Regions from separate parts of the Streptomyces sp. NPDC003023 genome, predicted to be linked through region 3. Evidence: predicted binding sites of a transcription regulator. Region 3 holds the regulator's gene; each other region holds the start of a gene.
The links. Region 3 encodes HrcA, which represses chaperone genes, less so after heat shock. Its sites were predicted from a motif close to TTNGCACTCNGNNNNNCNGAGTGCNAA; they were not measured.
Positions count from the first base shown of each region.

Region 1: a site for HrcA is predicted at 1,839-1,865, ahead of groL (chaperonin GroEL). Genes of this name have one in related genera too.
Region 2: a site for HrcA is predicted at 1,747-1,773, ahead of groES (co-chaperone GroES). Genes of this name have one in related genera too.

Region 1 covers NZ_JBIAPL010000005.1:356,404-359,675, forward strand. The annotation lists gene groL (chaperonin GroEL) at 59-1,681, opposite strand; gene ACFYV1_RS19690 (cold-shock protein) at 2,120-2,323, opposite strand; gene ACFYV1_RS19695 (MoaD/ThiS family protein) at 2,732-3,007, opposite strand; gene thrC (threonine synthase) at 3,034-3,272, opposite strand, start outside.
Region 2 covers NZ_JBIAPL010000003.1:458,641-461,912, reverse strand. The annotation lists gene ACFYV1_RS13840 (methyltransferase domain-containing protein) at 1-658, opposite strand, end outside; gene ACFYV1_RS13835 (polysaccharide deacetylase family protein) at 653-1,666, shown strand; gene groES (co-chaperone GroES) at 1,919-2,227, shown strand; gene groL (chaperonin GroEL) at 2,343-3,272, shown strand, end outside.
Region 3 covers NZ_JBIAPL010000006.1:32,745-36,016, reverse strand. The annotation lists gene ACFYV1_RS20540 (DUF3097 domain-containing protein) at 1-142, opposite strand, end outside; gene ACFYV1_RS20535 (MBL fold metallo-hydrolase) at 182-904, opposite strand; gene hrcA (heat-inducible transcriptional repressor HrcA) at 1,091-2,116, shown strand; gene dnaJ (molecular chaperone DnaJ) at 2,117-3,253, shown strand.

The sequences.
Region 1 (3,272 bases), on a different contig from region 3:
GCACCCCTGGGATGGGGTGCCGCCCTCGGTCAAGGACGGTTGATCGACCAGTGGTCGATCAGAAGTCCATGTCACCGCCCGGCATGCCGCCGCCGGCCGGCGCGGCGGCCTTCTCCGGCTTGTCGGCGATGACGGCCTCGGTGGTGAGGAACAGCGCCGCGATGGAGGCCGCGTTCTGCAGGGCAGAGCGGGTCACCTTCGCGGGGTCGATGATGCCCTCGGCGATCATGTCGACGTACTCACCGGTCGCGGCGTTCAGGCCGTGGCCGACGGGCAGGTTGCGCACCTTCTCGACGATGACGCCACCCTCGAGACCACCGTTGACGGCGATCTGCTTGAGCGGGGCCTCCAGCGCGAGCTTCACGGCGTTGGCGCCGGTCGCCTCGTCGCCCGAGAGCTCGAGCTTCTCGAAGACCGAGGAGGCCTGGAGCAGGGCCACGCCACCACCGGCGACGATGCCCTCCTCGACGGCCGCCTTCGCGTTGCGAACGGCGTCCTCGATGCGGTGCTTGCGCTCCTTGAGCTCGACCTCGGTCGCGGCACCGGCCTTGATGACGGCCACGCCGCCGGCCAGCTTCGCGAGGCGCTCCTGGAGCTTCTCACGGTCGTAGTCCGAGTCGCTGTTCTCGATCTCGGCACGGATCTGGTTGACGCGACCCTGGACCTGGTCGCTGTCACCGGCACCGTCGACGATCGTGGTCTCGTCCTTGGTGATGACGACCTTGCGGGCGCGGCCCAGCAGGTCCAGGCCGGCGTTCTCGAGCTTGAGGCCGACCTCCTCGGAGATGACCGTGCCGCCCGTGAGGATGGCGATGTCGTTCAGCATGGCCTTACGACGGTCGCCGAAGCCCGGAGCCTTGACGGCGACGGACTTGAAGGTGCCGCGGATCTTGTTGACGACCAGGGTCGACAGGGCCTCGCCCTCGACGTCCTCGGCGATGATCAGCAGCGGCTTGCCGGACTGCATGACCTTCTCGAGCAGCGGAAGGAGGTCCTTCACGTTGCCGACCTTGGAGTTGACGATCAGGATGTACGGGTCGTCCAGGGACGCCTCCATACGCTCCATGTCGGTGGCGAAGTACGCCGAGATGTAGCCCTTGTCGAAGCGCATGCCCTCGGTGAGCTCGAGCTCCAGACCGAAGGTCTGGGACTCCTCGACCGTGATGACGCCTTCCTTGCCGACCTTGTCCATGGCCTCGGCGATGAGCTCGCCGATCTGGACGTCAGCGGCGGAGATGGAGGCGGTGGAGGCGATCTGCTCCTTGGTCTCCACGTCCTTGGCCTGCTCGAGCAGGGCGCCGGAGACGGCCTCGACGGCCTTCTCGATGCCGCGCTTCAGGGCCATCGGGTTGGCGCCGGCCGCCACGTTGCGCAGACCCTCGCGGACGAGAGCCTGGGCGAGAACGGTCGCGGTGGTCGTACCGTCACCGGCGACGTCGTCCGTCTTCTTGGCGACTTCCTTGACCAGCTCGGCGCCGATCTTCTCGTACGGGTCCTCGAGCTCGATCTCCTTGGCGATGGAAACACCATCGTTGGTGATCGTGGGGGCGCCCCACTTCTTCTCGAGGACGACGTTGCGACCCTTGGGGCCAAGGGTGACCTTGACGGCGTCGGCGAGCTGGTTCATCCCGCGCTCGAGACCGCGCCGTGCCTCCTCGTCGAACGCGATGATCTTGGCCATGTGAAGTGTTCCTCCCGGGCATGGGGGTCCCCCCGCGCCGCAGGCTGCGGGGGAGGATTGCTTCGGACCGGAGCACGGTGCCCGCGACGGACGGCCTGCGCGCCGTGTGGTTCCTTGCCCCACGCGGTCTGCGGACCTCACCGAACCGATCCAAGTTCTGTCACTCTCACTGGGAGAGTGCTAACGCCAATGATTAGCACTCGACCCATGAGAGTGCAAGCGCCTCTGGAGGATCGTGGACCGGTTCCGGACCGGTCCGCGCGCACGCGCGAGGGGCGCGCGCACGCGGGAGGGGCCTCGTCGACCCGGCCCACGCGCGCACAAGGGGCCCGCGTCACCCGGCCCACGCACGCACGAGGGGCCCGCGCCCCGGTGAACGGGATGCGAGCCCCTCGTGTGTGAGTGCGTCGGTGGCCGATCGCGCCTCGGTCAGTCGGATCAGACGGCGAGCTTGACCATGTCCGCCTGCGGACCCTTCTGGCCCTGCGAAATCTCGAATTCGACCCGCTGACCCTCTTCAAGGGTGCGGTATCCGTCCATCTGGATCGCGCTGTAGTGGACGAAAACATCCGCACCACCGTCGACCGCGATGAAGCCGTACCCCTTCTCCGCGTTGAACCACTTGACGGTGCCCTGAGCCATGCCTAACTCCCCTATTACTGGCCCTTGCGCAGGACCGCACTTCGCGGACCCGGGTCAGACCTCACCCCAGCAGGAGGGGTGTGCGCCGGAACGCGTCGACCGCGGCTGAATGTATCTGCCCAACTGCCCTCTGCAACAGGTCATTCGGACGAGAAATCTGGGCAGGGCCGAACGGCCGATTCATGCGAATTCGCAAAATTCCGGGGCAAGTCGGGCCCGGCAAATGACGCCTAAACGGCAATTCGATCGCATGGTTTGGCCGCATTCTTGCGAAACCTGAAGGCATTCTCGAGCGGCCGGCGGGGGTGCTTCCCAGACTCTACCGCGCTCAACCATACTGAATTGCCCCCTCCGCTTCTCGAGCGGAGGGGGCAATTCAGTAACTGCGGGTAATTCCCGGGGGAGGGATCAGCCGCCGGCGACGGCGGGAATGATCGACACGCCCGCACCGTCGGGCGTGGCCGTCTCGAGGCCCTGCTCAAAACGGACGTCGTCGTCGTTCACGTACACGTTGACGAAGCGGCGCAGCTTGCCCTGATCGTCCAGGACGCGGGCCGCGATGCCGGTGTGGTTCTTCTCCAGGTCCGCGATGACCTCGGCGAGGGTCGCGCCCTGTGCCGGGACCTCGGCCTGGCCACCCGTGTACGTACGGAGGATGGTGGGGATGCGGACGTTGACGCTCATGTTCGTCGCCTCTCAGGAGTGGATGGTCAGTGGGCGGCCAGGCCGGCGTCGCGGAACGCGTCCAGGCTCGGGCGGATGACGGCGGTCGCCTGCGAGGTCTCGGCCACCGCGTCGAGGGTCTTGAGGCCGTCGCCGGTGTTCAGGACGACGGTGGTGAGCGCCGGGTCGAGCACGCCCGCCTCGATCAGCTTCTTCGTCACACCCACCGTCACGCCACCCGCCGTCTCGGCGAAGATGCCCTCGGTACGGGCCAGCAGCTTGATCG
Region 2 (3,272 bases), on a different contig from region 3:
CCTCCGGGTCGAAGACGCGGCCCCGCCCGCCGCGGCGGGCGGGGTCCACGAACACCGCGTCGTACGGGGCGGTGTCGATGTCCGTGACGTCCGCGCAGCGGACCTCGATCAGACCGGACAGCCCCAGCGCCTCCGCGTTCGCGCGCGCGACTTCCGCCGTGAGCGGGTCGCGGTCGACGGCCAGCACCGTGATCCCGGCCCTGGCGAGTGCGATCGCGTCGCCGCCGATGCCGCTGCACAGGTCCGCCACGCTGCCGACGCCGAGGGCGGTGAAGCGCGCGGCCCGGTGGGTGGCGACCGAGCGGCGGGTGGACTGCTCGACGCCGTTCGGGGTGAAGAACATCCGGCCGGCGTCCTCCTCGCCGAACTTCGCGGCCGCCCGCTGTCTCAGGCGTGCCTGTCCGAGGGCCGCGGAGACCAGGTGCGCCGGGTGCTCGCGGCGCAGGCGGGTGGCGACGGCCAGTTCCCGCGCGGGGTCGTAGGAGGCGAGTGAGGCCAGCAGCGCTCTGCCTTCATCGGTACGGAGTGCGGAGAAGGCGGCGAGCGGGTCGAGGTCGTTCACCGGCCCATTGTGGGCCAGCCGGGGGATGGTGCGCTCTCGGTGGCGGTGTCGGGCCGGTGAGCGGGCGGGGCGCTGACAGGATGCGTCGCCATGCAGCTAGTACGACAAAAGGGAAAATTGAGAGCGTATCGGGTCCGTGCGGTCCTGGCCGCCCTCGTCGTCGCCGCCCTCGGCTCGGGCTGTGCGGCCGAGGGGCCCTCGGGAACCGCCGGCCCCGGCACACCCGCCGGATCCGCCGCCGGGAACCCGGCTGGGCAGGGCCCGCAGGCCGGGCAGGCGGAGAAGGCCGAGCGGGCGAAGCGGCCGGGGGCGGAGAAGCCGGAGGCACGTGGTGCGGCCGGGCCCGCCGAGGCGCTGTCCGCCTACGCGGACAAGGTCAGGAGCGCTCAGAAGGCCCGCGCCGCCGCCGCGAAGAAGTGGGGGCTCGACAAGGTCCCGCTCGCCGCACCCCCGCCCCCCGCCGTGAAGCCGAAGATCACCACGCGCAAGGGGTTCGAGGTGGAGGGCGGGGAGGACCTGCCGCCCGTCTTCACCACCGTCCCGACGAAGGAGAAGATCGTCTTCCTGACGATCGACGACGGCGCGGAGAAGGACCCCGAACTGCTTCGGATGATGTCCGAACTGCGGATCCCGTACAGCGCGTTCCTGAGCGACTACGTCATCAAGGACGACTACGGCTACTTCGAGAAGATGCGGGACCGTGGGGTGGCACTGCACAACCACACGCTCAAGCACCCCTACCTGCCGGGGCTTTCGTACGCCGCGCAGAAGCGTGAGATCTGCGGTCAGCAGGACAGGCTGGAGAAGCGGTACGGCACCCGGCCCCGGCTGCTGCGCCCGCCGTACGGCAACTACAACGGGGACACCCTGCGCGTCGCCAAGGCGTGCGGGATCGAGGCCGTGCCGCTGTGGGCCGCCGAGGCGTTCCCCGACCACATGGAGTGGCGGGAGTGGGACAGGGACCTGCACCCGGGCGACATCATCCTCACCCACTTCCGCGGCAAGGAGGACTGGAAGGGCACCATGCCGGACATGATCCGCCGGGTGATGAAGACGGTGACGGACAAGGGATACGCGGTGGCCAGGCTGGAGGACTACGTCTGACCGGGGCCCGCGGAGCGGAACCGCGGGGGCGGTTCCGGCGTTGTCCGTACCGGGATCCTTCGGCCCTTCGGGGCGCCACATTGGCACTCCGCTTGACCGAGTGCTAATCGCAGTCATAGTCTCGGCTCTGGCACTCACCAAGTGAGAGTGCCAACACAGCGACGGGCAGGTCCGGCACCCGCGACGACGGATCGACCTGGTCGCCACCTCAGATCAGTTAACCCCGTGATCTCCGAAGGGGGAGGTCGGATCGTGACGACCGCCAGCTCCAAGGTTGCCATCAAGCCGCTCGAGGACCGCATTGTGGTCCAGCCGCTCGACGCCGAGCAGACCACGGCCTCAGGCCTGGTCATTCCGGACACTGCCAAGGAGAAGCCCCAGGAGGGCGTCGTCCTGGCCGTGGGCCCGGGCCGCTTCGAGAACGGCGAGCGCCTGCCGCTCGACGTGAAGACCGGCGACATCGTGCTGTACAGCAAGTACGGCGGCACCGAAGTGAAGTACAGCGGCGAGGAGTACCTCGTCCTCTCGGCTCGCGACGTGCTCGCGATCGTCGAGAAGTAAACACCTGCTTCACCTGCATTGCTTTGAGCTGCGCCCCTGGTCACCCCGCGGATTGCCGGGCGGCGAGGGGCGCGGTTCTTTGAACACGACTTTCCGAGAGGGCTGAACCGCTCCCATGGCGAAGATCCTGAAGTTCGACGAGGACGCCCGTCGCGCCCTCGAGCGCGGCGTCAACAAGCTTGCCGACACGGTCAAGGTGACGATCGGCCCTCGCGGTCGCAACGTCGTCATCGACAAGAAGTTCGGCGCTCCCACCATCACCAACGACGGTGTCACCATCGCCCGCGAGGTCGAGGTCGAGGACCCGTACGAGAACCTGGGCGCCCAGCTGGTGAAGGAGGTGGCGACCAAGACCAACGACATCGCGGGTGACGGTACGACCACCGCCACCGTGCTCGCCCAGGCGCTGGTCCGCGAGGGCCTGCGCAACGTCGCCGCCGGCGCCTCCCCGGCCGCCCTGAAGAAGGGCATCGACGCCGCGGTCAAGGCCGTCTCCGACGAGCTGCTCGCGACCGCCCGTCCGATCGAGGACAAGACCGACATCGCCGCCGTCGCCGCGCTCTCCGCGCAGGACCAGCAGGTCGGCGAGCTCATCGCCGAGGCGATGGACAAGGTCGGCAAGGACGGTGTCATCACCGTCGAGGAGTCCAACACCTTCGGCCTGGAGCTGGACTTCACCGAGGGCATGGCCTTCGACAAGGGCTACCTGTCCCCGTACATGGTGACCGACCAGGAGCGTATGGAGGCCGTCCTCGACGACCCGTACATCCTGATCCACCAGGGCAAGATCGCCTCCATCCAGGACATGCTGCCGCTGCTGGAGAAGGTCATCCAGGCCGGTGGCTCCAAGCCGCTGCTGATCATCGCCGAGGACGTCGAGGGCGAGGCCCTCTCCACCCTGGTCGTGAACAAGATCCGCGGCACCTTCAACGCGGTCGCCGTCAAGGCCCCCGGCTTCGGTGACCGCCGCAAGGCGATGCTCGGTGACATGGCCACCCTCACGGGTGCCACCGTCATCGCCGAGGAGGTCGGCCTCAAGCTCGAC
Region 3 (3,272 bases):
CGGTCCCGGCCTCGCAGCGGATCACCGCACCGCAGAAGCCGGTCGACACCTCCTCGACCACCAGATCAGGCTCGGCCGGCACCTCGGCGACGGGCTTCGACCGCTTCCACGGCGGCGTGAGATCAGGGCTGTAGCTGCGCATTCGGACGACGATACGGCCGCACGCCACTACGACACGCCGTCACGACACGTTGAAACGCGCCGCCAGTTCGCCGCGCTGCGCCCGCACGAACGCCGCGTCGACGACGGCGCCGTGCCCCGGGACGTACAGGGCGTCCTCGCCGCCGAGATCGAGCAGCCGGTCCAGTGCGGCCGGCCAGCGGGACGGGAAGGCGTCCCGGCCCGCCTGCGGCTCGCCGGACTCCTCCACGAGGTCCCCGCAGAACACGATCTCCGGCTCACCCGGCACCAGCAGCACCAGGTCGTGGCCCGAGTGGCCGGGGCCGACGTTCGCCAGCAGCACCTGGCGTCCGCCCAGCTCGAGCGTCCACTCCCCGCACACCGGGTGGTGCGGGGCGACCAGCAGGTCAGCCGCTTCGGCCGCGTCGTCGGCCGGGACCCCGTGGCGGACCGCGTCGGCCCGGATCTCGTCCCGTTCCCGGTCCAGCAGGGTGTCCAGGCCCACCGCGCCGTAGACCTCCGCGCCCGCGAAGGCCGCGGTGCCGAGGACATGGTCGAAGTGCGGGTGGCTCAGTGCGATGTGCGTCACGCGGCGCCCGCCCAGCAACGCCTGTGCCTGAGCCCGTACCTCGGCGCCCTCGCGGAGCGTCGAGCCGGTGTCGTACAGCAGCACGGCGTCCTCGCCGACCACCAGGCCGACGGTCGCGTCCCAGCCCGGCAGACGGCGGCGGCCGACGCCGGGGGCCAGCCGCTCCCAGCCGAAGTCTTCCCAACCGAGGTCCATAGGGACGACGCTATCCGCATCGCACCCGCACCGACCCGTGCGGGCCGCGCCCGGCGACATGTCCGACCGCATGGTCTGCCACCCTTGCTACCCGTGTACCCGGCAGCCGTACACTGGCCGGGGGAATGCTGGCACTCGGACGCATCGAGTGCCAGGCCACACCGAGGAACCACTGGAGGTGCGCGGATGCTCAGCGAACGCAGGCTCGAGGTGCTGCGCGCCATCGTCCAGGACTATGTCGGCACCGAGGAGCCCGTCGGCTCCAAAGCCCTCACCGAGCGGCACAAGCTCGGCGTCTCACCGGCCACCGTCCGCAACGACATGGCCGTGCTGGAGGAGGAGGGCTTCATCGCCCAGCCGCACACCAGCGCCGGCCGGATCCCCACCGACAAGGGGTACCGGCTCTTCGTCGACCGGCTGGCGGGCGTCAAGCCGCTGTCGTCGCCCGAGCGTCGCGCCATCCAGAACTTCCTGGACGGGGCGGTCGACCTCGACGACGTCGTGGGGCGCACGGTCCGGCTGCTGGCGCAGCTGACCCGGCAGGTCGCGGTCGTCCAGTACCCCTCGCTGACCCGGTCGACGGTCAGGCATGTGGAACTTCTCTCCCTCGCGCCCGCCCGCCTGATGCTCGTGCTGATCACGGACACCGGCCGGGTCGAACAGCGCATGATCGACTGCCCCGCGCCGTTCGGCGACACCTCCCTCGCGGACCTGCGGGCCCGGCTCAACAGCCGGATCGTGGGACGCCGCTTCGCGGACGTGCCGCAGCTGGTGCAGGAACTCCCCGACTCCTTCGAGCACGAGGACCGCGGCACCGTCTCCACGGTGCTGTCCACTCTGCTCGAGACCCTGGTCGAGGAGACCGAGGAGCGGCTCGTGATCGGCGGCACCGCCAATCTGACGCGCTTCGGGCACGACTTCCCCCTGACCATCCGCCCGGTGCTCGAAGCGCTCGAGGAGCACGTGGTGCTGCTCAAGCTGCTCGGCGAGGCGAATGAGTCGGGTGGTATGGGCATGACCGTACGGATCGGTCACGAGAACGCCCATGAAGGACTCAACTCCACGTCCGTCGTCTCGGTCGGCTACGGTTCGGGCGACGAGGCAGTTGCCAAACTCGGCGTGGTCGGACCGACCCGCATGGACTACCCCGGAACGATGGGAGCGGTACGCGCAGTGGCACGTTACGTCGGACAGATCCTGGCGGAGTCGTAAGTGGCCACGGACTACTACGCCGTACTCGGCGTGCGCCGCGACGCATCGCAGGACGAGATCAAGAAGGCCTTCCGCCGCCTCGCGCGCGAACTCCACCCGGACGTTAATCCGGATCCGAAGACGCAGGAGCGCTTCAAGGAGATCAACGCCGCGTACGAGGTGCTCTCGGACCCGCAGAAGAAGCAGGTCTACGACCTCGGCGGAGACCCGCTCTCCCAGGCCGGAGGCGGCGGTGCGGGCGGCTTCGGAGCAGGTGGCTTCGGCAACTTCTCCGACATCATGGACGCGTTCTTCGGCACGGCGTCGCAGCGCGGGCCCCGCTCGCGGACGCGGCGCGGCCAGGACGCGATGATCCGCCTGGAGATCGAGCTCAACGAGGCCGCCTTCGGCACGACGAAGGACATCCAGGTCGACACGGCCGTCGTGTGCACGACCTGCTCGGGCGAGGGCGCGGCGCCCGGTACCTCCGCGCAGACGTGTGACATGTGCCGCGGCCGCGGCGAGGTGTCGCAGGTGACGCGGTCCTTCCTCGGCCAGGTCATGACCTCGCGGCCCTGCCCGCAGTGCCAGGGCTTCGGCACGGTCGTGCCGACGCCGTGCCCCGAGTGCGCGGGCGACGGGCGGGTGCGCTCGCGGCGGACGCTGACGGTGAAGATCCCGGCCGGTGTCGACAACGGCACGCGGATCCAGCTCGCGGGCGAGGGCGAGGTCGGCCCGGGCGGTGGCCCCGCGGGCGACCTGTACGTCGAGATCCACGAGATCGCCCACCCCGTCTTCCAGCGGCGCGGGGACGACCTGCACTGCACGGTGACCATTCCGATGACGGCGGCGGCACTGGGCACGAAGTGTCCGCTCGAGACGCTCGACGGCGTGGAGGAGATCGACATCCGCCCCGGTACCCAGTCCGGTCAGTCGATCCCGCTGCACGGTCGCGGCATCACGCACCTGCGGGGCGGCGGTCGCGGCGACCTGATCGTGCACGTCGAGGTGACGACGCCGACGAAGATGGACGTGGAGCAGGAACGGCTGCTGCGGGACCTGGCGAAGCTGCGGGGCGAGGAGCGGCCGACGGGGCAGTTCCAGCCGGGGCAGCAGGGGCTGTTCTCGCGCCTGAAGGACGCGTTCAACGGGCGTTAGACGGGGGCGCGGCAGGCGC